Regions from separate parts of the Pseudomonas sp. TE21394 genome, predicted to be linked through region 3. Evidence: predicted binding sites of a transcription regulator. Region 3 holds the regulator's gene; each other region holds the start of a gene.

Region 1 (5,257 bases), 3.4 Mb from region 3:
GGTTCGACCTGGTCGGCTATGGTTGCACCACCTGCATCGGCAACTCTGGCCCGCTGGATGACGCGATCGAAAAGGCCATTGGCAGCGCCGACCTCACCGTAGCCTCGGTATTGTCGGGGAACCGCAACTTCGAAGGCCGCGTGCACCCGCTGGTGAAGACCAACTGGCTGGCCTCGCCGCCGCTGGTGGTGGCCTATGCCCTGGCCGGCACCGTGCGCCTGGACCTGACCAGCGACCCGCTGGGGACCGGCAACGACGGCCAGCCGGTGTACTTGCGCGACATCTGGCCCAGCCAGCAGGAAATCGCCGCGGCCGTGGCCAAGGTCGATACGGCGATGTTCCACAAGGAATACGCCGAAGTGTTCGCTGGCGATGCGCAGTGGCAGGCCATCGAAGTACCTCAGGCAGCCACCTACGCGTGGCAGGCTGACTCCACCTACATCCAGCATCCCCCCTTCTTCGATGGCATCGGCGGGCCACCACCGCAGCTCACGGATATCCGGAACGCAAGAATACTGGCGCTGCTGGGCGACTCGGTGACCACCGACCACATTTCCCCGGCCGGCAATATCAAGGCCGACAGCCCGGCCGGGCGCTACCTGCGTGAACAGGGCGTGGAACCACGCGATTTCAACTCCTACGGCTCGCGGCGTGGCAACCATGAAGTGATGATGCGGGGCACCTTCGCCAACATCCGTATCCGCAACGAGATGCTGCCGGGCGAAGAAGGTGGCATCACCCTGCACGTGCCCACTGGCGAGAAATTGCCGATCTACGACGCCGCCATGCGCTACCAGCAAGCCGGCACTCCGCTGGTAGTGATTGCCGGGCAGGAGTACGGCACCGGTTCAAGCCGCGACTGGGCGGCCAAGGGCACCAACCTGCTGGGCGTCAAGGCGGTGCTCGCAGAAAGCTTCGAACGCATTCACCGTTCCAATCTGGTGGGCATGGGGGTGCTGCCGCTGCAGTTCAAGGCCGGGCACAACCGCAAGCAACTGGGGCTGACCGGCAAGGAGCAGATCGATGTCCTGGGCCTGACCGGCGCGGAACTCCACCCAGGCATGAACCTGCCCCTGCGCATCATCCGCGAGGATGGGCAGCAGGAGCAGATCGAAGTGCTTTGCCGCATCGACACTTTGAACGAGGTGGAGTACTTCAAGGCAGGGGGAATCCTGCATTATGTGTTGCGTCAGCTGATCGCCGGCTGAATCGGGTATGCTTGGGCCGCTCCCGCAGGCGATGGGTAGCGGCCCGTTTCCATCTACCCGAGAAGGACCACTCGTGCCTCGCCTCCACCTGATCGTTCTCCTGTTTCTGGCCCTCGGTTACACGCTGGCCCTGAACCTCGGCAACCTTGGCATCGCCACCCTGCCCACCTTCCTCGCCCTGCTTGTCTGCGCCCTGCTTGCTGGTCGCCCGCAGCGCTGGCTACGAGCCCTGGGCCATGTACTGTTCATCCTGTTGGCTATCGCCCTGGCGCTGCACTGGCTGCCCGGTTTAACGCAGCCAAGGTCATCGACAGCGCCATCCTCAGCTCCGGCGCCCAGCCCTTCACCTTGTACCTGAACCTGGACAAACCGCTGATCGGCGCCTGGCTGCTGTTGGCCTGCCCTTGGCTGATCATCTGGCGCGGCCAGGGCCTGCAGGCCAGCCTGCTGTACGTGCTGCCCCTGACCCTGCTTGCCTGCCTGGGCGGCGCCTGGGCCTTGGGCATGGTTGCATGGGCGCCGAAATGGCCCGAACAGGCCTGGCTGTGGTTGCTGAACAACCTGTTGTTGGTCAGCCTGACCGAAGAGCTGCTGTTTCGCGGTTATCTGCAAGGCAGCCTACAGCGCATGCTGCGCCATCAGGGGCTGGCGTTGTTCGCCGCCGCCATGCTGTTCGGCCTGGCCCACCTGGGGGCTGGCTGGCAATGGGTATACCTGGCCACCCTCGCTGGTCTGGGCTACGGCCTGGCATACCGCTGGGGCGGCGTGGCGGCAGCCGTGCTTTGCCACTTCGGCCTGAACCTGATGCATTTCACGCTGTTCAGCTACCCGATGCTGGCTCTTGGCTAGCTAATCGGTCATCATCTGACTTCTACGTCATTAATCCGCAGTAAAAACGCAATAATGACGCAAACAAGCCTGAACATGCCCGGCGACTAACCCAGACTGAATAATGGCCTATTGCCACAGATCAAGCCTTGCAAATATTCACTCAATAAAACCAGGGCCTTGCCGATAGCTTTGGAAAGCCCTGCGGACTATCAACCCATGCGTAACAACCAGCCGATTACCCAGAGAGAAAGGACTTTCCCTGCCCAGCAGCGGTTGATCTCTACCACCAATGCCAAAGGGGTGATCACTTACTGCAACGATGCTTTCATCGAGATAAGTGGTTTCACCCGCGAAGAACTGACCGGTGCGCCACACAACCTGGTACGCCACCCGGACGTGCCGCCAGCCGTGTTCGCGCACATGTGGCAGACCCTCAAGCAGGGCCAGCCGTGGATGGGTATCGTCAAGAACCGCTGCAAGTCCGGTGACCACTATTGGGTCAACGCCTACGTCACGCCGATCTTCGACAACAACCAGGTGGTTGGCTTCGAATCGGTGCGGGTCAAACCCACTGCCGAACAGATTCGTCGCGCCGAGGCGCTCTACCAACGGATCAACCAGGGCAAGCCGCCAGTACCACGCCGCGACAAGTGGCTACCGGTGCTGCAGGACTGGCTGCCGTTCATCCTGATCAGCCAGGTGGGCTTCCTGATCGGCAACTGGCTCGGCCATTCCTGGGGCTTCGCCCTGGCCGCCGGGCTTTCCGTACCCCTGGGCCTGCTCGGTCTGGGCTGGCAGCAGCGCGGCCTCAAGCGCCTGCTGCGCCTGGCCGAACAGACCACCTCCGACCCGCTGATCGCACAGATGTACACTGACAGCCGCGGGGTACAGGCACGCCTGGAAATGGCCATGCTGAGCCAGGACGCACGCATGAAAACCTGCCTGACCCGTCTGCAGGACAGCGCCGAACACCTCAGCGAACAGGCGCGCCAGTCCGACGCCCTGGCGCACAGGAGTTCTTCGGGGCTGGAACGTCAGCGTGTGGAAACCGAGCAAGTCGCCGCCGCAGTCAATCAGATGGCCGCCACCACCCAGGAAGTGGCCAACCACGTGCAGCGCACCGCCGATGCCACCCAGGAAGCCAACCGCCTGACCAGCCAGGGCAGGCAGATCGCCGGGGAAACCCGCGAAGCCATCGAGCGCCTGTCGGCTGCGGTAGGCGAAACTGGCCAGACAGTCACCCAGTTGGCCAAGGACAGTGACGAGATTGGTGGCGTGGTCGATGTGATCAAGGGCATCGCCGATCAGACCAACCTGTTGGCATTGAACGCAGCCATCGAAGCGGCGCGTGCAGGTGAAATGGGCCGTGGCTTTGCCGTGGTGGCCGATGAAGTGCGCCAGCTGGCACAGCGCACCGCCGAGTCCACCGGGCAGATTCACGGGCTTATCGCCAAGCTGCAACAGACTGCCAGCAATGCCGTACTGACCATGGAAACCGGCCACCGCCAGGCGCAGGAAGGCGTCGAACGCGTGATGCAGGCCGACGAGGCACTGGTCGGGATCAGCGAAGCGGTGGCCAACATCACCGACATGGCAACCCAGATCGCCGCCGCGACAGAAGAGCAGACCGCGGTAGCCGACGAGATCAGCCGCAACATCAGCACCATTGCCGAGCTGGCCGACCAGACCGCCGAACAGGCCCAGCACTCGGCGCTGCTCAGCGAAGAGCTGACCAGTACCGCGGGTACCCAGTACTCACTGGTGGAGCGCTTCAACCGCTAAGCCCCTCAGAAAAGCTTGCCCGTGAACAGAGTAGCTACCTTGGGAACTGCGCTGACTACAAGTTGGCGCTGTACCTGAATCCTCCAGGTCACCAATCCAGGTGCAAACGGCTCTCGAAATAGCGTTCTTCCCCGCTCAGTGGGTCCTCGAAACGCAAGCTCTGCGCCAGCAGTTTCAACGGCCGCTGATAGTCATCCTGTTCGTTGAGCAACAGCGGGTAGAACGGGTCATTGCTGATACCCGCACCCAATGCCGCCATGTGCACACGCAACTGGTGGGTCTTGCCGGTGACCGGCGACAACCCATAGCGCCACAGGTCGCCATGCTTCTCCAGCACTTCGGCCCAGGTTTCGCTGTTAGCCTCCCCTTCCACTTCGTGCATGCGGAAAAACGGCTCGCCATGCACCAGGCGGCTTTTGTGCACCAGCGGAAAATCGTGTTGCGGCATGGCTGCGGCAATGGCCTGGTAGCGCTTTTCGATACGCCGCTCAGGGAAGAGCCGCTGGTAGGCACTGCGACTCTGAGGATTGGCGGAAAACAGCACCAGCCCGGCCGTATGCCGGTCGATACGGTGCAACGGTACCAAGTGCGGGTTGCCGAGGCGGTGAATCAGGCGGCGCAGCAAGGTCTGCTCGACATATTCCCCGGTCGGCGTCACCGGCAGGAAATGCGGCTTGTCCGCCACCACCAGGTGATCATCAACGTGCAGCACCGCCTCCTGCGCCGGAATCGGCCGCTCATTCGGCACTTCACGGAAGTAGTGCAAACGCATGCCCCGCTTGTACGGCAGCTCAGCCGAGATAGCTCGCCCCTCGGCATCCAGCACCCGGCCCCGGGCAAAGCGATCAAGCCATTGATCCCGGTCGATAGCCTTGAAATGGTCACACAGGCAGTCGAGTACCGTCGCCCAATTACCGGGTGGCAGGCACACTGTGCTGGCTTGCTGGCGGGCGGGGTCGAACGGCGTGGTCATGGCGGGGCTCGAAACATTCACGGCCGCGCATTATCCCCCAAGCTTGCACCCTCAACCAGCCTTGGCCATCGCTTCGCTGCGTTCCTTCAGCCAACGCAGTACCTGCACCGGCTCCCAGCGGCCGGGGTCGTACAGGGCATACAGCAACCCCTGATAACCCACGACATCCAGCCCGCGGTGATAGCCGGCACGCTGAAACAAGGCCTCAATTTCTGCAAAGCAGGTATTGAAGTGGACCTTGCCGAACGGTGTGCGGTCGTCGGTGACCAGGCCTTCGAGGCGCAGTTCCAGAACGGCGTCCGCCACCCGTTCGACGGGCATGCGGTTGACGCTGTACTTGAGTTGCTCGACGTTGAGCATGGCTTTACCTCGACACTGTATTTATATACAGCATACGAACATCCCCTTACATTCGTCAATGCGCTTCATTGCAGCCCCTCCTGGCAGCCGCTGTCTCTGCTGA
Region 2 (5,257 bases), 460 kb from region 3:
CTGATTCGTCGCCTGGGAAACAGTCCAGTCTTTAGTTGAGCGGCATAGTAAGGCAACAATGGGGTGAAAACGCCGGAGACAGCCCTCATGCCCGAAAGACAACCTGTCGCCCCGCTGACGATCATTGCCATCTTCGCGGGCATCATCGAATCCTCCGCACTTGCTACCTTGCCGTTTCTCAGCGAAGCCAGCCAGAACCTCTATACGTGGTTTCTGGTTGGATTTCCGTTTTTTCTGACAGCACTGTTTTTTCTGACACTCAACTTCAACTACAAGTCGTTCTACAACCCGTCGTCGGATAACACGGCAAGCGATACTCCATCTACGCAAAGTACCAGAAGCACGCCAAGCGCACCTCACAAGCTCAGCGAGGCCGAACATGGCGAACCTGTCACGATCATGTTTTCCGGGCCCGATGCTTACCGGTTGATGGAACAACAACTGCTGCGTGCACTGGCCCAACCGCTGCAAACACCCAGGACATGGCGCTTTTGCAACCTGGATAAACGCCAGTGTGCACAATTGTCGGTCAGCCCGCTGGAGGAAGATGCCACGCCCCAGGGCGAATGAGCGCAGCAGGTTTCCATCAGGCAAAAAAAACCCCGGCTGGGCCGGGGCTTCCGTGGCATACGCCAGCAATCAGAGCAGCGAACGGCCCTTGTTGGCGGCAATGCGCATACGCAGTGCGTTGAGTTTGATGAAGCCGGCAGCGTCCGCCTGGTTGTAAGCGCCGCCATCTTCCTCGAAGGTGGCGATGTTGGCGTCGAACAGCGAATCGTCCGACTTGCGGCCAACCACTGTGACGTTGCCCTTGTACAGCTTCAGGCGCACCACGCCGTTCACGTTGACCTGCGAGGCGTCGATCATCTGCTGCAGCATCAGGCGCTCCGGGCTCCACCAGTAACCGGTATAGATCAGGCTGGCATACTTCGGCATCAGCTCATCCTTCAGGTGAGCGACTTCGCGATCCAGGGTGATCGACTCGATGGCACGGTGGGCCTTGAGCATGATGGTGCCGCCAGGGGTCTCGTAGCAACCACGCGACTTCATGCCGACGTAACGGTTCTCGACGATGTCCAGGCGGCCGATGCCGTTGGCACCACCGATGCGGTTCAGGTCGGCCAGCACGGTGGCCGGGGTTTTCTCGACGCCATCGATGGCAACGATGTCACCGTTGCGGTAGGTAAGCTCGATGTAGGTCGCCTGGTCCGGGGCGTTCTCTGGCGAAACGCTCCAGCGCCACATGTCTTCCTCGTGCTCGGTCCAGGTATCTTCCAGGACCCCGCCTTCGTAGGAGATGTGCAGCAGGTTGGCGTCCATCGAGTACGGCGACTTCTTCTTGCCGTGGCGTTCGATCGGGATACCGTGCTTCTCGGCATAGTCCATCAGCTTCTCGCGGGACAGCAGGTCCCACTCGCGCCATGGGGCGATGACCTTGACGCCTGGTTTCAGGGCGTAGGCGCCCAGCTCGAAACGTACCTGGTCGTTGCCTTTGCCGGTTGCGCCGTGGGAGATGGCGTCAGCGCCGGTTTCATTGGCAATTTCAATCAGGCGCTTGGCGATCAGCGGGCGGGCGATGGAGGTACCCAGCAGGTACTCGCCTTCGTAGACGGTGTTGGCGCGGAACATCGGGAACACGAAATCACGCACGAACTCTTCGCGCAGGTCGTCGATGTAGATCTCTTTGACGCCCATTGCCTGGGCCTTGGCGCGGGCCGGCTCGACCTCTTCACCCTGCCCCAGGTCTGCGGTGAAGGTCACCACTTCGCAGTTGTAGGTATCCTGCAGCCACTTGAGAATCACCGAAGTATCAAGGCCGCCGGAATACGCCAGTACGACCTTTTTTACGTCCGCCATGCCATCACTCCACGGGGTTGTACGGAAAAGCGTCGATTCTAACGACCTTGCGAGTAAATTTACAGTGGGGCGACAGCTTCTGACGACAAAGCGACAGGAACTGTCGGAAGGGCGACGGCATATGCGACAGGAAATGTCAGGGAGCCTTTGTGCCCGCCGCCGGGCTGGTTGGTGCCGGGGCCGGAGCCACGGCTTGCGGTGTCGGCTCAGCCGGCTTTTCCACCGGTTTCTCGACCACCGCGACCCGATCCAGTTCAATGTTCACGCGACGGTTACGCGCCCGGTTCGCCGCGCTGTTGTTTTTTGCCAACGGATAACGCTCGCCATGGAAGCGCACACTGATCTGCTCTTCCGGCACGCCATTGGCCTTGAGGTAATCAGCCACCGCCAGTGCGCGGCGGCGCGACATGTCACGGTTGGTCAGGCGGTTGCCGCTGTTGTCAGAATGGCCGTTGAGCTCGACATGGTTCACTGTCGGGTCGGCCTTCATGTAGTCGAGGATCACATCCAGCCGTGCCTTGGCCGATTGATCCAGTTCAAAACCGCCGCCAGGGAAGCCGACCTGGGTCTGGCGCACCTGGTCATAGTTCATTGGCAGCAGCTTGCCGGCACAGGCCTGGTAGTCGCTGTAGGCCTTGGCAAAGCTGACCGGCAACACTCGCACTTCCATCGGCCTGCCCGCCTCGCCGGCATAGTTGCGCACCACGGTGCTGCGGCCGTCGAGCAGACCATTGATCAGCCGGCTGGCCTGGCCCTGCGACGAGCTGAACAACACGCCAGTGCGGGCCATGCGCACGCTGCCCAGGTTGATGTCGCTGCGCCCGGGTTGCCACGGTGCAGCGGCTGCCAGCAAGGTAGCGGTGCCGGCGCCCAGCGCGTTGCTGTCCGAACGCAGCTGGAACACCGGCTGTTCGCCCGCTCGGCGCACGAACTCACCAGTGCCAAAGCCGTCGATCGGCTGCACCAGCCGACACTCGAACTGGTCACCCTCGACCTTCCAGGCGATATTTTCCATGCGCGTCTGGAAGGTCAGCGCACCAGCCGGCAGACTGGCGAACAGGGTCAATAGGGCTAGGTAACGCTGGCGCACGGGCGGCTCCACAAATTCTGACGGCTTACCTGCAGGCTATCGGACGCCAGCCGGAAAACTTGATAGCCGTGCTCCACCCAGGGATTTCCGGTAGCATTGGGGCTTGAGTTCGACCCGCCTGGAATCCCCAATGTCCGATCGCCTGACCCTCCTGCGTCCCGACGACTGGCACATCCATCTGCGCGATGGTGCCGTCCTGCCCCATACCGTTGGCGACGTGGCGCGTACCTTCGCCCGTGCCATCATCATGCCCAACCTGGTTCCACCGGTTCGCAATGCCGTCGAAGCCGGCGCCTACCGTGAGCGCATCCTGGCCGCCCGGCCGGCCGGCAGCCGCTTCGAACCGCTGATGGTGCTGTACCTTACCGACCGCACCAGCCCTGAGGACATCCGCATGGCCAAGGCCAGCGGCTTCGTGTACGCCGCCAAGCTGTACCCGGCCGGCGCTACCACCAACTCCGACTCGGGCGTGACCAGCATCGATAATATCTTCCCGGCCATCGAGGCGCTGGCGGAAGTCGGCATGCCTCTGCTCGTGCACGGCGAAGTGACCCGCAGCGAGATCGACGTGTTCGACCGCGAGAAGCGCTTCATCGACGAACACATGCGCCGTGTGGTCGAACGCTTCCCGACGCTGAAGGTAGTATTCGAGCACATCACCACCAGCGATGCCGCCCAGTTCGTCACCGAGGCCCCGGCCAACGTCGGCGCGACCATCACCGCGCAACACTTGCTGTACAACCGCAACCACATGCTGGTCGGCGGCATTCGCCCGCACTTCTACTGCCTGCCGATCCTAAAGCGCAACACCCACCAGGTGGCGTTGCTGGACGCTGCCACCAGCGGCAACCCGAAGTTCTTCCTGGGTACCGACTCGGCCCCGCATGCCCGCCATGCCAAGGAAGCTGCCTGCGGTTGCGCCGGATGCTACACCGCCTACGCGGCCATCGAGATGTACGCCGAAGCGTTCGAACAGCGTAACGCGCTGGACAAGCTGGAAGGCTTTGCCAGCCTGCACGGCCCGGCTTTCTACGGCCTGCCGGCGAACACCGACACCATCACCCTGGTTCGCGAAGAATGGACTGCCCCGGACAGCCTGCCGTTTGGCGAGCAAACCGTAGTCCCGCTGCGCGCCGGCGAAAAACTGCGCTGGCGCCTGCTGGAGGAGAACGCGTGAGCGAAGACCTGTACGAAGACGAACTCGATACCCAGGGCAGCAGCGGGTCGCGTCACCCGATGGCCGAGCGCTTCCGCGGCTACCTGCCGGTAGTGGTGGATGTGGAGACCGGTGGCTTCAACAGCGCTACCGACGCCCTGCTGGAAATTGCCGCAGTCACCATCGGCATGGACGAAAAGGGCTTCCTGTTCCCCGAGCACACCTACTTCCACCGGGTGGAACCGTTCGAAGGCGCCAACATCGAGCCAGCCGCACTGGAGTTCACCGGGATCAAGCTGGATCACCCGCTGCGCATGGCGGTGAGTGAAGAAAGCGCGCTGACCGACATCTTCCGCGGCGTCCGCAAGGCGCTCAAGGCCAATGGCTGCAAGCGGGCAATCCTGGTCGGCCACAACAGCAGCTTCGACCTTGGCTTTCTCAATGCAGCGGTGATGCGCAACGACCTCAAGCGCAACCCGTTCCACCCGTTCTCCAGCTTCGACACCGCTACCCTGGCAGGCCTGGCCTATGGCCAGACCGTACTGGCGCGGGCCTGCCAGAGCGCCGACATCGACTTCGACGGGCGTGAGGCGCACTCGGCGCGTTACGATACAGAGAAGACCGCTGAGTTGTTCTGCGGCATCGTCAACCGCTGGAAAGAGATGGGCGGCTGGCGCGACTTCAACGATTGAGCCCGTAATCGCGGGAACCCCGCGAAGAGTCCGGCACAGCACGGCAAAAAAAACCGGCCACCAAAGGGCCGGTTTTTCATGCGCGCGGCAATTACAGCTTGCCAGCGTTCTCGCTCAGGTAAGCAGCAACGCCTTCTGGCGAAGCGCTCATGCCCTTGTCGCCTTTCTTCCAGTTGGCAGGGCAGACTTCGCCGTGCTCCTCGTGGAACTGCAGGGCGTCGACCAGACGCAGCAGCTCGTCCATGTTACGGCCCAGTGGCAGGTCGTTGACGATCTGCGAACGGACAACACCGTTGGTGTCGATCAGGAAGGCGCCACGGAAGGCCACGCCGCCTTCGGACTCGACATCATAGGCTTTGCAGATTTCGTGGGTCATGTCGGCAGCCAGGGTGTACTTGACCTGGCCGATACCGCCGTTGTTGACCGGGGTGTTACGCCAGGCGTTGTGAGTGAAGTGCGAGT
Region 3 (5,257 bases):
CGGCAGCGGCCACCTCGCCGCTGAACTTGCCCTTGCCGTGCAACTGGTCCAGCAGCGCCTCGAACTCGTGCTCGCTGATTTCGTCGCTACCGGCAGCGGGCTCGGCAGCGGCAGGCGCAGGGGCCTTGGCCGCCGGCAAGGCGTCGGCCTGGAACGTGCCCTTGCCATGCAGCTGGTCGAGCAGCGATTCGAATTCGGCGTCGGTAATTTCGTCGCTGGCCGCTTCCGGCGCGCTGGCGACCGCTGGCGCGGCAAGTTCGGCACTGAACTGGCCTTTGCCGTGCAACTGGTCGAGCAACGATTCGAACTCGGCATCGGTGATTTCGTCACCTTCAGCGCTGACGGTCTCGCCGTGCAGCTGCTCGTCGGCCGCTGCCTGGGCCTTGACCGCATCGAGCGAATCGAGCAACTGCTCGAACTCGCTGTCGGTGATGTCCTGCTCCGCGGCGGCAGCCTCGACCACCGGCTCCGGCGTCGCCGCAGCAGGCGCTTGGGCTTCTTGCGCAGCGCCCGGCTCGGCCAGACGCGACAAAGCCGCCAGCAACTCGGGGGTGGCCGGGGTCACTTCGCTGCGCTCGCGCACCTGGCCAAACATGCTGTTGACCGTATCCAGTGCCTCGAGCACCACGTCCATCAGTTCCGCATCGACCCGGCGCTCACCCTTGCGCAGGATGTCGAAGACGTTCTCGGCGATATGGCAGCACTCCACCAGCTCGTTCAGCTGGAGGAAGCCGGCGCCCCCTTTTACAGTGTGGAAACCGCGAAAGATCGCATTGAGCAGGTCGGCATCGTCGGGTCGGCTTTCCAGCTCGACCAGTTGCTCGGACAGTTGCTCAAGAATTTCGCCGGCTTCTACCAGGAAATCCTGGAGGATTTCTTCATCGGCGCCGAAGCTCATCAAAGGTGCTCCTTAAAAACCCAGGCTGGACAGCAGATCATCGACATCGTCCTGACCGGACACGACGTCTTCACGCTTATCGGCATGAATCTGCGGACCTTCACCCCGAGTCGGATGTTTTTCTCGATCTTTTTCTGCGCGCAGTTGATCGTGGTCATGCTGGATGCCGGCAAAGCGGTCGACCTGGCTGGCCATCAGCACCAGTTTCAGCAGGTTGCTTTCCACCTCGGTCACCAGCGCGGTGACACGCTTGATCACCTGGCCGGTCAGGTCCTGATAGTCCTGGGCCAGCAGAATGTCGTTGAGGTGGCCGGCGACCTTGCGGTTACCTTCCGCGCTGTGCGTCAAAAAACTGTCAACGCGTTTCACCAGGTCACGGAACTCCGGCGCAGCGACCTCGCGACGCATGAAGCGTTGCCAGTCACTACTCAGGGCTGTGGCCTCGCTGGCCAGGTCGTTGAGCACAGGCGTGCTTTCCTCGACCAGGTCCATGGTGCGGTTGGCCGCGCCTTCGGTAAGCCTGACCACGTAGGACAGGCGCTCGGTGGCGTCGGTTATCTGCGACACCTCCTCGGCCTGCGGCATGGTGGGGTCGATCTGGAAACTGACGATGGCGCTGTGCAACTCGCGGGTAAGCTTGCCGACTTCCTGGTACAGGCCACGGTCGCGGGTCTGGTTCAGTTCGTGGATCAGCTGTACCGCCTCGCCGAAACGGCCGTGCTCGAGGCTCGCGACCAATTCCTGGGCATGCTTCTTCAGGGTCGATTCGAACTCGCCCAAAGACGTTTGTGATGAATCCATGGCGCCCCCCTGACGTGACTCAGCCGTTGACGCGTTCGAAGATCTTCTCGATCTTCTCTTTGAGCACCTGGGCGGTGAACGGCTTGACCACATAGCCATTGACGCCGGCCTGGGCCGCTTCAATGATCTGGTCGCGCTTGGCCTCGGCGGTCACCATCAGTACCGGCATGGCTTTCAGTTTGTCGCTGGCACGGACTTTACGCAGCAGGTCGATGCCGGACATGCCGGGCATGTTCCAGTCGGTCACCAGGAAGTCGTAATGGCCGTTTTCCAGCATCGGCAGCGCCGTGGTGCCGTCATCGGCTTCTTCGGTGTTGGTGAAGCCCAGATCACGCAACAGGTTCTTGATGATCCGCCGCATCGTCGAAAAGTCGTCAACGATGAGGATTTTCATGTCTTTGTTCAAGTAGACCTCCAAGCAGTCTCAAACACGCCCGGCTGCGAGCGCGCATTCAATCAAATCGGTGCAACATGGAAAACGCACGTGGAAAACGACTGCAACGACACCGGGTTCAACGCGCCCGCCATTCCCCAAGGCGGCTGCGCAGGCGCGCGGCACACTGGCTGTGCAACTGGCTGACCCGCGACTCGCTGACCCCAAGCACCTCACCGATCTCCTTGAGGTTCAGCTCTTCGTCGTAGTACAGCGCCAGCACCAGGCGCTCACGCTCCGGCAGGTTGGCAATGGCCTCGGTCAGGGCAGCCTGGAAGCGCTCGTCCTCCAGGCCACGTGCAGGCTCGACATGGCCGCTGGCGCCATCTTCATGCAGCCCTTCGTGCTCGCCGTCCTGCAACAGGTCGTCAAAGCTGAACAGGCGGCTGCCCAAGGTGTCGTTCAAGATCCCGTAGTAATCATCGAGACTCAACTGGAGTTCGGCAGCAACTTCATGATCTTTAGCGTCACGCCCGGTTCTGGCCTCCACGGCACGCATCGCGTCACTGACCATGCGCGTGTTGCGGTGCACCGAACGCGGTGCCCAGTCACCCTTGCGCACCTCGTCGAGCATGGCCCCGCGAATACGGATGCCGGCGTAGGTCTCGAAGCTGGCACCCTTGCTGGCGTCGTACTTGTTGGCCACTTCCAGCAGGCCGATCATGCCGGCCTGGATCAGGTCCTCGACCTGCACGTTGGCCGGCAAGCGCGCCAACAGGTGGTAGGCGATACGCTTGACCAGCGGGGCATAGCGCTCGATCAGCTCGTACTGGGCGTCTTTCGATGCTCGGCTGTACATCTTGAAACCACTCGCATTCATAACACAGGTCCCGCGCTGGTGGGCTGCACCAGGCGCTCGACAAAGAATTCCAGGTGACCACGCGGGTTGGCCGGCAGCGGCCAGCTGTCAACCTTCTGCGCAATCGCCTTGAATGCCAGGGCACACTTGGAGCGCGGGAAGGCCTCGTAGACGGCGCGCTGCTTCTGCACGGCCTTGCGCACGCATTCGTCATACGGCACGGCGCCCACGTACTGCAGGGCGACATCGAGGAAGCGGTCGGTGACCTTGGTCAGCTTGGCGAACAGGTTGCGCCCTTCCTGCGGGCTCTGCGCCATGTTTGCCAGCACCCGGAAGCGGTTCATGCCGTAGTCGCGGTTGAGCAGCTTGATCAGGGCGTAGGCATCGGTGATGGATGTGGGTTCGTCGCAGACCACCAGCAGCACTTCCTGGGCGGCGCGGACGAAGCTGACTACCGAGTCACCGATACCGGCAGCGGTGTCGATGACCAGCACGTCGAGGTTGTCGCCAATTTCGCTGAACGCCTGGATCAGCCCGGCATGCTGGGCCGGCGCCAGGTGCACCATGCTCTGCGTGCCCGAGGCCGCCGGCACGATGCGCACGCCGCCAGGGCCCTGCAGCATCACGTCACGCAGCTCGCAGCGCCCTTCGATGACATCGGCCAGGGTCCGCTTGGGGGTGAGGCCAAGCAGCACGTCGACGTTGGCCAGGCCCAGGTCGGCGTCAAGCAGCATGACCCTGCGGCCAAGCTCGGCCAGCGCCAGGGACAGGTTCACTGAAACGTTAGTCTTGCCGACGCCACCTTTGCCACCGGTCACGGCGATCACCTGTACGGGATGCATGCTACCCATGTCTGTTATTTACCTTGTCTCGCTGGGACCCAGGCCACACGTGGGGCAATTCTGCGTACCCCTTGGCATAGCTACCTTGCACACGCTTCATCATCAACCCGCTCGTCGTGGGTTGTGATAGAGATCAGCGAACATTTCGGCCATGGCCTCTTCGCTGGGCTCGTCCTGCTGCTGCACATTGACCGCGCGAGTGACCAACTGGTGCCCACGCGGCAGGTGCAGGTCGTCAGGAATGCGCGGCCCATCGGTCAGGTAGGCCACTGGCAGTTCATGACTGATGGCAAGGCTCAAGACGTCACCAAGGCTTGCCGTTTCATCGAGTTTGGTCAGGATGCAGCCGGCCAGGCCACAGCGCTTGTAGCTGTGGTAGGCGGCGGTCAGCACCTGCTTCTGGCTGGTGGTGGCCAGGACCAGGTAGTTCTTCGCGGCGATGCCGCGCCCGGCCAGGGTTTCCAGTTGCATGCGCAGGGCCGGGTCGCTGGCCTGCAGGCCGGCGGTATCGATCAGCACCACGCGCTTGCGCAGCAGCGGCTCCAGCGCTGCTGCCAGCGACTGGCCCGGGTCAACGTAAGTCACCGGCACGTTGAGGATGCGACCCAGCGTCTTGAGCTGCTCCTGGGCACCGATGCGGAAGCTGTCCATGCTCACCAACGCCAGGTTCTGCGCGCCGTACTTGAGCACGTAACGGGCGGCCAGCTTGGCCAGGGTGGTGGTCTTGCCCATCCCGGCAGGGCCGACCATGGCGATCACCCCGCCCTCCTCGATCGGCTCGATCTCGGGGATTTCGATCATGCGCGCCAGGTGCGCCAGCAGCATGCGCCAGGCCTGGCGTGGCTCATCGATGCCAGCGGTCAGGTCCAGCAGTTCGCGGGCGATCGGGCCGGACAGGCCGATGCGCTGCAGGCGCCGCCAGAGGGTGGCCTGCTGTGGCTTGCTACCTTGCAGCTGGTTCCAGGCCAACGAGCCGAGCTGCACTTCCAGCAGCTCGCGCAGGCCGGACAGCTCGGAGCGCATGGCATCGACCAGGCGCGCATCGACCGGCGCCGCAGCCGGGGCTGCAGCAGCAGGCTCGGGGGCGTCGACGTGCGGTTCGATCAACGGTTCGGCAGCAGTCAGCGACTGCCCGGCGAACAATTGGCGGTTGTTGTCGCTGCTGTCCGGGCGCGGGTCGAGCTCGGCGCGGGCAGTGGCGATGCGCGTATGGGTCTTGCGCAGCTCTTCTTCCAGCTCGGCATTGGGCACCCGCGGGGCCAGGGCGGACAGCTTGTAGTCCAGCGCAGCCGTCAGCTCGACACCTCCGGCGATGCGGCGGTTGCCAATGATGGCGGCGTCAGCGCCCAGCTCATCGCGGACCAGCTTCATGGCCTGACGCATATCGGCGGCGAAAAATCGCTTAACTTGCATTATCCACTACCTCAGCCGTTAGGGCCCACGGTGGCAACGATGGTGACTTGCTTGTTGTCCGGTATTTCCTG
Region 4 (5,257 bases), 1.1 Mb from region 3:
GGCGACAGGTAGATGGTGGCGAATTCGCCACCCATGAACGGTGCGGCCAGCGCCGGGTCACCGCCCAGCAGTTCCTGGGCGCTGAAGCCGTGGCCCTTTGCCTGGAATATGCGGCCGTGCTCGATCGGACCAAGCTGGCTGACGGCACCGTCGGCCGGGCACAGGATGGCGCCCGGGGTTTCGTCCAACGGGCGTGCGCCTGGCTTCAGGGCGCGGGTGAAGAACGCATTGAAGTGCTCGTAGGCGCTCAGGTCTTCGACCAGGGCTTCAGCCATGTTCACCTGGTAGCGCTTGGCGAACCAGGCGGTAAAGGCGTTCTTGAACCAGCGTACACGGCATTCGGCGATGCAGCCTGCCAGGCGCGACAGCAGATGGTGCGGCAGCAGGTACTGGCTGATGATGAACAAACGGGATTTCATGCAGGTTCCTTAGACTTCTACAGGCGTGTCCGGGTGGTTGCCCCATTCGCTCCACGAGCCGGCGTAGGCCTTGACGCGTGGGTAGCCGAGGGCCTTGGCCACCAGGTAGGTGAAACCGGAGCGGCGATGGGATTGGCAATGGGTGATCACTTCCTTGTCGGGGGTGATACCCAGGTTCTGCAGGACTTGGGCGATGTCCGGGCGGATGCGCAGGTGGTCGTTGAGGTCCATGCCGGCAGTCCACTCGAAATTGATGGCACCGGGAATGTGGCCGCCCCTGGCTGCCAGCACTTTCTCGCCGCGGAATTCCTGCGGGCCACGGGCATCCCAGATGACCAGGTCTTCCGCGCCCAGGCGGCTTTGCAGGTACTCGCGGGTGGCTGTGGGCGCCGTGTCGATGCGCAGTTGCACGGGGGTGTTAGCGCTGGCGGGCACTTCGGTGGAGAGTTTGTCGGCCGGCCAGGCCTGTATGCCGCCGTTCAGGTAGTGATAGCGCTTGTGGCCGATCACATCGAGCAGCCAGATGAAACGCCCGGCCCAGCCGCCACCTTCATCGTCGTATACCACATACACCGCATCGTCGCGGTGGCCAAGCTCGCTGAACAGTTTTTCCAGCTCGCCCTGGGTTGGCAGCAAGCCGGGCGCAGGGGGCTGGCCGAGCTGGGTGCGCTTGCCTTCGACGAAGCGTGCACCGGGGATGTGCCCGCTGGTATAGCGGTTGCTATTGCTCAGGTCGACCAGGATCAGCTGTGGCGAACCGAGGCGCGGCAGCAAGTCTGCAGCTTCTATTACCAGGGGCAGGCCGGAAAAGTCAGTCATCCACGGTCTCCAGTTGCAAAGAGGGGGAGATTGTAGCGCAAGGCTCAGGCCTTGCGGTTGGCAAACACCGACAGCGCCCGCTCGGTGCATTGTGCGGTCTTGGCGAAAGCCTGCACGCTGACATCTGCCAGCGGTCGGCTGCCTTGGTCAGCCACCATCAGCATCAACACCTGGTCGTTCACCGCCAGCGAGCGCAGCAGCACGTGCTCGCTGCTGAACAAGGCCTGCAGTGGGGCCGGCAGCAGCGCCGAGAACTGGCTGTGGTTCTGCGGGGTAATGCGTAACTGGCCGGCCTGGGCCAGCAGCTTCTGCAGCAATTTGTTCTGCGATACCTGCAGGGTAAGCGCCCCGACCTCCTTGGGCAGGCCGGCGAACTGCTGCACACGCAGTTGATCGCTGGCCTTGTCCAGGCTCAGCAGCAGGACGCGCTGCATGCCGCAGGCCAACAGGGCTTCAAGGACCTGGGTGGCCAGGTGCACGCCGTTGGTGAACGGGCTGGGTTGGGCCAGCAGGTGTTGGCACAGCTTGCGCCAGCGCGTCAGGTCGTCGTTGCCGGGCGGTGGCGAGGTCAGCATGTCCGGATGCGGGCGGCGCTGGTGCCAAGGCCAGATCAGCGCTTCGGCCGGATGGAACAGGGCGTGCTGGGCATGGCGGCGGGCACTGGCTGCTGCCTGTTGGTGCACCTGCTGCTGCACGTCTTCCAGCGAGGTCTGCAGGTACAGCGCGGTCAACAGTTGCCAGCGCAGCAGGTGCGGGTTGTCCCAGCCCACCTGCGCCGCCAGGGCCAGGTTGTTGGCCAAAAGCACGGTATTGGCCGGCTGGTTGAACCAGCGACGCAGGCCGGGCTCGGCGTCCAGGCGATGTTGCTGGCTGAGCAGGTCCGGATCGCGGGCGATGTTGAGCACCTGGGCCAGTTGTTCGCGTTCTTCCAGCAGCAGGCGATAACCCTGGGTCACCCACTGTGGCAGGCGCCAGTACTCTGCCATGGTCTGGCACAGCGTCATGATGCGCACGCCAAACAGCTGTTCCTCGACATGGGCGGCGTCTTCGCCCTTGTGGATAACCCGCAGTTCCCAGGTGTCGAGCAGCTTGGGGTAGGCCAGCGCCAGCGGCCACAGTGGTGCCAGGAACAGCAGGCTGCCCCAGTGAATTTCCTGCCATAGCCGTGCCAGGCGGCTGGCGAACAGGCCGCTGGCCTGCTGCGAGGCGTGCTGGCTGATCAGCTGGAATTGGCACAGTACCGGCGGGATCTCTTCCGCAGGCAGCGCAGGCAGACGCTTGAGCAGTTGTTCGCTGCGCTCCAGGCCCAGGCGGTTGATGGCGACTTCCAGGCTCTCGGCCGGCTCGGCCAGGCTGGCATTGGTGGGGTGATTGGCTTCGCGCATCACCGACAGCACCAGCGCCGGGCTATCCTGCATCAGTTCGGCGATATCGCGCAGCGAGCGGCGGCTATCGTGGATCGCGGTCATGACCCGGTCGTAGCTGTGCTTCGGCACCGGGATGCGAACACCCTCGAGCAGCTTTACCCAGGCCTCTAGCGTACGTGGGGCCTGAGCGGGCACCTTGGTTTCAATTGTCATTTTGACATCAGTCCGAACTGGCTTTTCGCAATGAGTGGCTATAGTCTGGCGCAGTTCTGCCGATAAGTAGAAGAAGAGTTTTCAGGCTCCCGTCTCTTCCCCTGACCACGACAGCAAGTGCTTTGAACCTATGGCTAAAATTATCGGCATCATCGTCGTATTCGCGAGCGTGCTCGGCGGATACGTACTCTCTCACGGCAAGATCGCGGCGCTGATCCAGCCGTTCGAAGTACTGATCATTGGCGGTGCGGCCTTTGGTGCGTTCCTGCAGGCCAACCCTGGCTACATGACCATGCACGTCATCAAGAAGTCGATGAAGATGTTCGGCTCGCGCTTCAGTCATGCCTTCTACCTGGAAGTACTGGGCCTGGTGTACGAAATCCTCAACAAGAGCCGTCGTGAGGGCATGATGGCCATCGAGGCCGACATCGAGGATGCCGCAGCCAGCCCGATTTTCGCCAAGTACCCGACAGTGCTGGCCGACGAGCGCATGACCGCATTCATCTGCGACTACCTGCGCATCATGTCCACCGGCAACATGGCGCCGCACGAGCTCGAAGGTCTGTTCGACATGGAGCTGTTGAGCATGAAGGAAGAGCTGGAGCACCCGTCCCATGCGGTGAACGGCATCGCCGACGGCATGCCAGGTTTCGGTATCGTTGCGGCGGTACTGGGTATCGTGGTGACCATGGCTTCGCTCGGCGATGGTGACCAGGCCTCCATCGGCCTCCATGTGGGGGCGGCGCTGGTAGGTACCTTCTTCGGTATTCTGGCGGCCTATGGCTTCTTTGGTCCGCTGGCCAAGTGCCTGGAGCACGATGCCAAGGAAGAGCTGAACCTCTACGAATCGATCAAGGCTTCGCTGGTGGCCTCGGCCTCGGGCATGCCGCCTTCGCTGGCGGTGGAATTCGGGCGCAAGGTGCTGTACCCCAAGCACCGCCCGAGCTTTGCCGAACTGGAACAAGCGGTTCGCGGTCGCTGAGTCATGGAGAACAATCAGCCCATCATCGTCAAGCGCGTCAAGCGCTATGGCGGCGGCCATCACGGCGGCGCGTGGAAAATTGCCTTCGCCGACTTCGCCACGGCGATGATGGCGTTCTTCCTGGTGCTGTGGTTGTTGTCCACGGCCACGCCGGAGCAGAAGATCGCCATTGCCGGCTACTTCAAGGACCCGATCGGCTTCTCGGAAAGCGGTACGCCGTACATCATCGACCTCGGTGGCTCACCGCAGCTGGCCCCGGAAAAGACCATCAACCCCGAGGCCAAGTCGGAGCCGACGCCTGATACCAGCATCCAGCTGGACAAGGATCAGGTGGAAACGATGGCCGAGCAGGTCGAGCGCGAGCGTCTGGAGCTGTTGCTGCAAGAGCTGCAGAACAAGGTTGAGGAAAACCCGCAACTGCAGAAGTTCAAGGACCAGATCCTGTTCGAGATCACCCAGGACGGCCTGCGCATCCAGATCATGGATGCGGAGAACCGGCCCATGTTCGACATCGGCAGTGCGCGCCTGCAGCCTTACTTCGAAGACATCCTGCTGGCCATGGCTGACACCATCAAGGCGGTGCCGAACAAGATCAGCATCAGTGGCCACACCGATGCCAAGCCGTATGCGGGCAGCGGTGAGTTCGGCAACTGGGAGCTGTCGGCCAACCGCGCCAACGCCGCGCGTCGTGCGCTGGTGGCCGGTGGCTATCCGGATGGCCAGGTGGCGCGCGTGGTGGGGTATGCCTCGTCGTCGCTGTTCGACCGCAACAACCCGTTCAACCCGGTCAACCGCCGCATCGACATCATCGTGCTGACCAAGAAGGCCCAGCGCAACATCGAGGGTGAGCAGGGCGCGCCAGAAGCACCGGCTGCCGAGCCTACACGCCCGGCCGCTGCGGCACCGGCTGTGCCAGGGGGGACCGAGCAGGCCCCCATGCAGCCGCGTGAACTGCGCCAGAAGCTGAACATCTTCGAAGAGGGGACGTTGAAGATGGATGAGACCAAGGAGCAGTAAACCCTACAGGATCGCGCTGTAGCTGAAGCAAGCGCGGAACCTGTGGGAGCGGGCTTGCCCGCGAACACGGGCGAAGCCCGTGCCAAGCACCGCGGTGCCTGCTCCCACAGGATTGGCGTGGCCCTTGAGCCTTGTGTAGTACCTGCGGGAGCGGGCAGGTCAGTAGGCGTCTTCCGGCAGGCTGGCGATGATCGAGCGGTAGCTGCTCATGCGCTGCGGCTTGATGCGCCCCTCATCCAGCGCCTTGAGCAGCGCACAGCCCGGTTCGCGATCATGCTTGCAATCGCGGAAGCGGCAGGTGCCGAACAGGTCGCGGAACTCGATGAAGCCATCCTCCACATCGCTGCGGCTGACGTGGCCAAGGCCGAATTCGCGGATGCCCGGCGAGTCGATCAGGTCACCGCCATTAGGGAAGTGGTACAGCCGCGCAGTGGTGGTGG

The links. Region 3 encodes FliA, which starts transcription of late flagellar genes. Its sites were predicted from a motif close to CTAAAGTTTNNNNNNNNNNNGCCGNTAA; they were not measured.
Region 1: ACVWZT_RS00645 (methyl-accepting chemotaxis protein) is a predicted target of FliA. The motif match lies at 2,199-2,226, and genes of this name have one in related genera.
Region 2: ACVWZT_RS14420 (flagellar protein MotY) is a predicted target of FliA. The motif match lies at 2,984-3,011, and genes of this name have one in related genera.
Region 4: motA (flagellar motor stator protein MotA) is a predicted target of FliA. The motif match lies at 2,857-2,884, and genes of this name have one in related genera.

Annotation. Positions count from the first base shown of each region.
Region 1 covers NZ_JBSRZR010000001.1:136,062-141,318, forward strand. The annotation lists gene acnA (aconitate hydratase AcnA) at 1-1,208, shown strand, start outside; partial or broken gene ACVWZT_RS00640 (CPBP family intramembrane glutamic endopeptidase) at 1,240-2,057, shown strand; gene ACVWZT_RS00645 (methyl-accepting chemotaxis protein) at 2,256-3,821, shown strand; gene ACVWZT_RS00650 (pseudouridine synthase) at 3,910-4,794, opposite strand; gene ACVWZT_RS00655 (transcriptional regulator) at 4,846-5,154, opposite strand; gene ACVWZT_RS00660 (D-Ala-D-Ala carboxypeptidase family metallohydrolase) at 5,220-5,257, opposite strand, start outside.
Region 2 covers NZ_JBSRZR010000001.1:3,129,559-3,134,815, reverse strand. The annotation lists gene ACVWZT_RS14430 (hypothetical protein) at 88-570, shown strand; gene ACVWZT_RS14425 (argininosuccinate synthase) at 640-1,857, opposite strand; gene ACVWZT_RS14420 (flagellar protein MotY) at 1,994-2,947, opposite strand; gene pyrC (dihydroorotase) at 3,078-4,124, shown strand; gene rnt (ribonuclease T) at 4,121-4,795, shown strand; gene ACVWZT_RS14405 (peroxiredoxin) at 4,887-5,257, opposite strand, start outside.
Region 3 covers NZ_JBSRZR010000001.1:3,585,825-3,591,081, reverse strand. The annotation lists gene ACVWZT_RS16490 (chemotaxis protein CheA) at 1-898, opposite strand, end outside; gene ACVWZT_RS16485 (protein phosphatase CheZ) at 911-1,699, opposite strand; gene ACVWZT_RS16480 (chemotaxis response regulator CheY) at 1,719-2,093, opposite strand; gene fliA (RNA polymerase sigma factor FliA) at 2,212-2,952, opposite strand; gene fleN (flagellar synthesis regulator FleN) at 2,949-3,791, opposite strand; gene flhF (flagellar biosynthesis protein FlhF) at 3,876-5,186, opposite strand; gene flhA (flagellar biosynthesis protein FlhA) at 5,198-5,257, opposite strand, start outside.
Region 4 covers NZ_JBSRZR010000001.1:2,481,059-2,486,315, forward strand. The annotation lists gene asd (archaetidylserine decarboxylase) at 1-419, opposite strand, end outside; gene ACVWZT_RS11435 (rhodanese-like domain-containing protein) at 429-1,238, opposite strand; gene ACVWZT_RS11440 (HDOD domain-containing protein) at 1,283-2,818, opposite strand; gene motA (flagellar motor stator protein MotA) at 2,949-3,800, shown strand; gene motB (flagellar motor protein MotB) at 3,804-4,817, shown strand; gene rsgA (small ribosomal subunit biogenesis GTPase RsgA) at 4,977-5,257, opposite strand, start outside.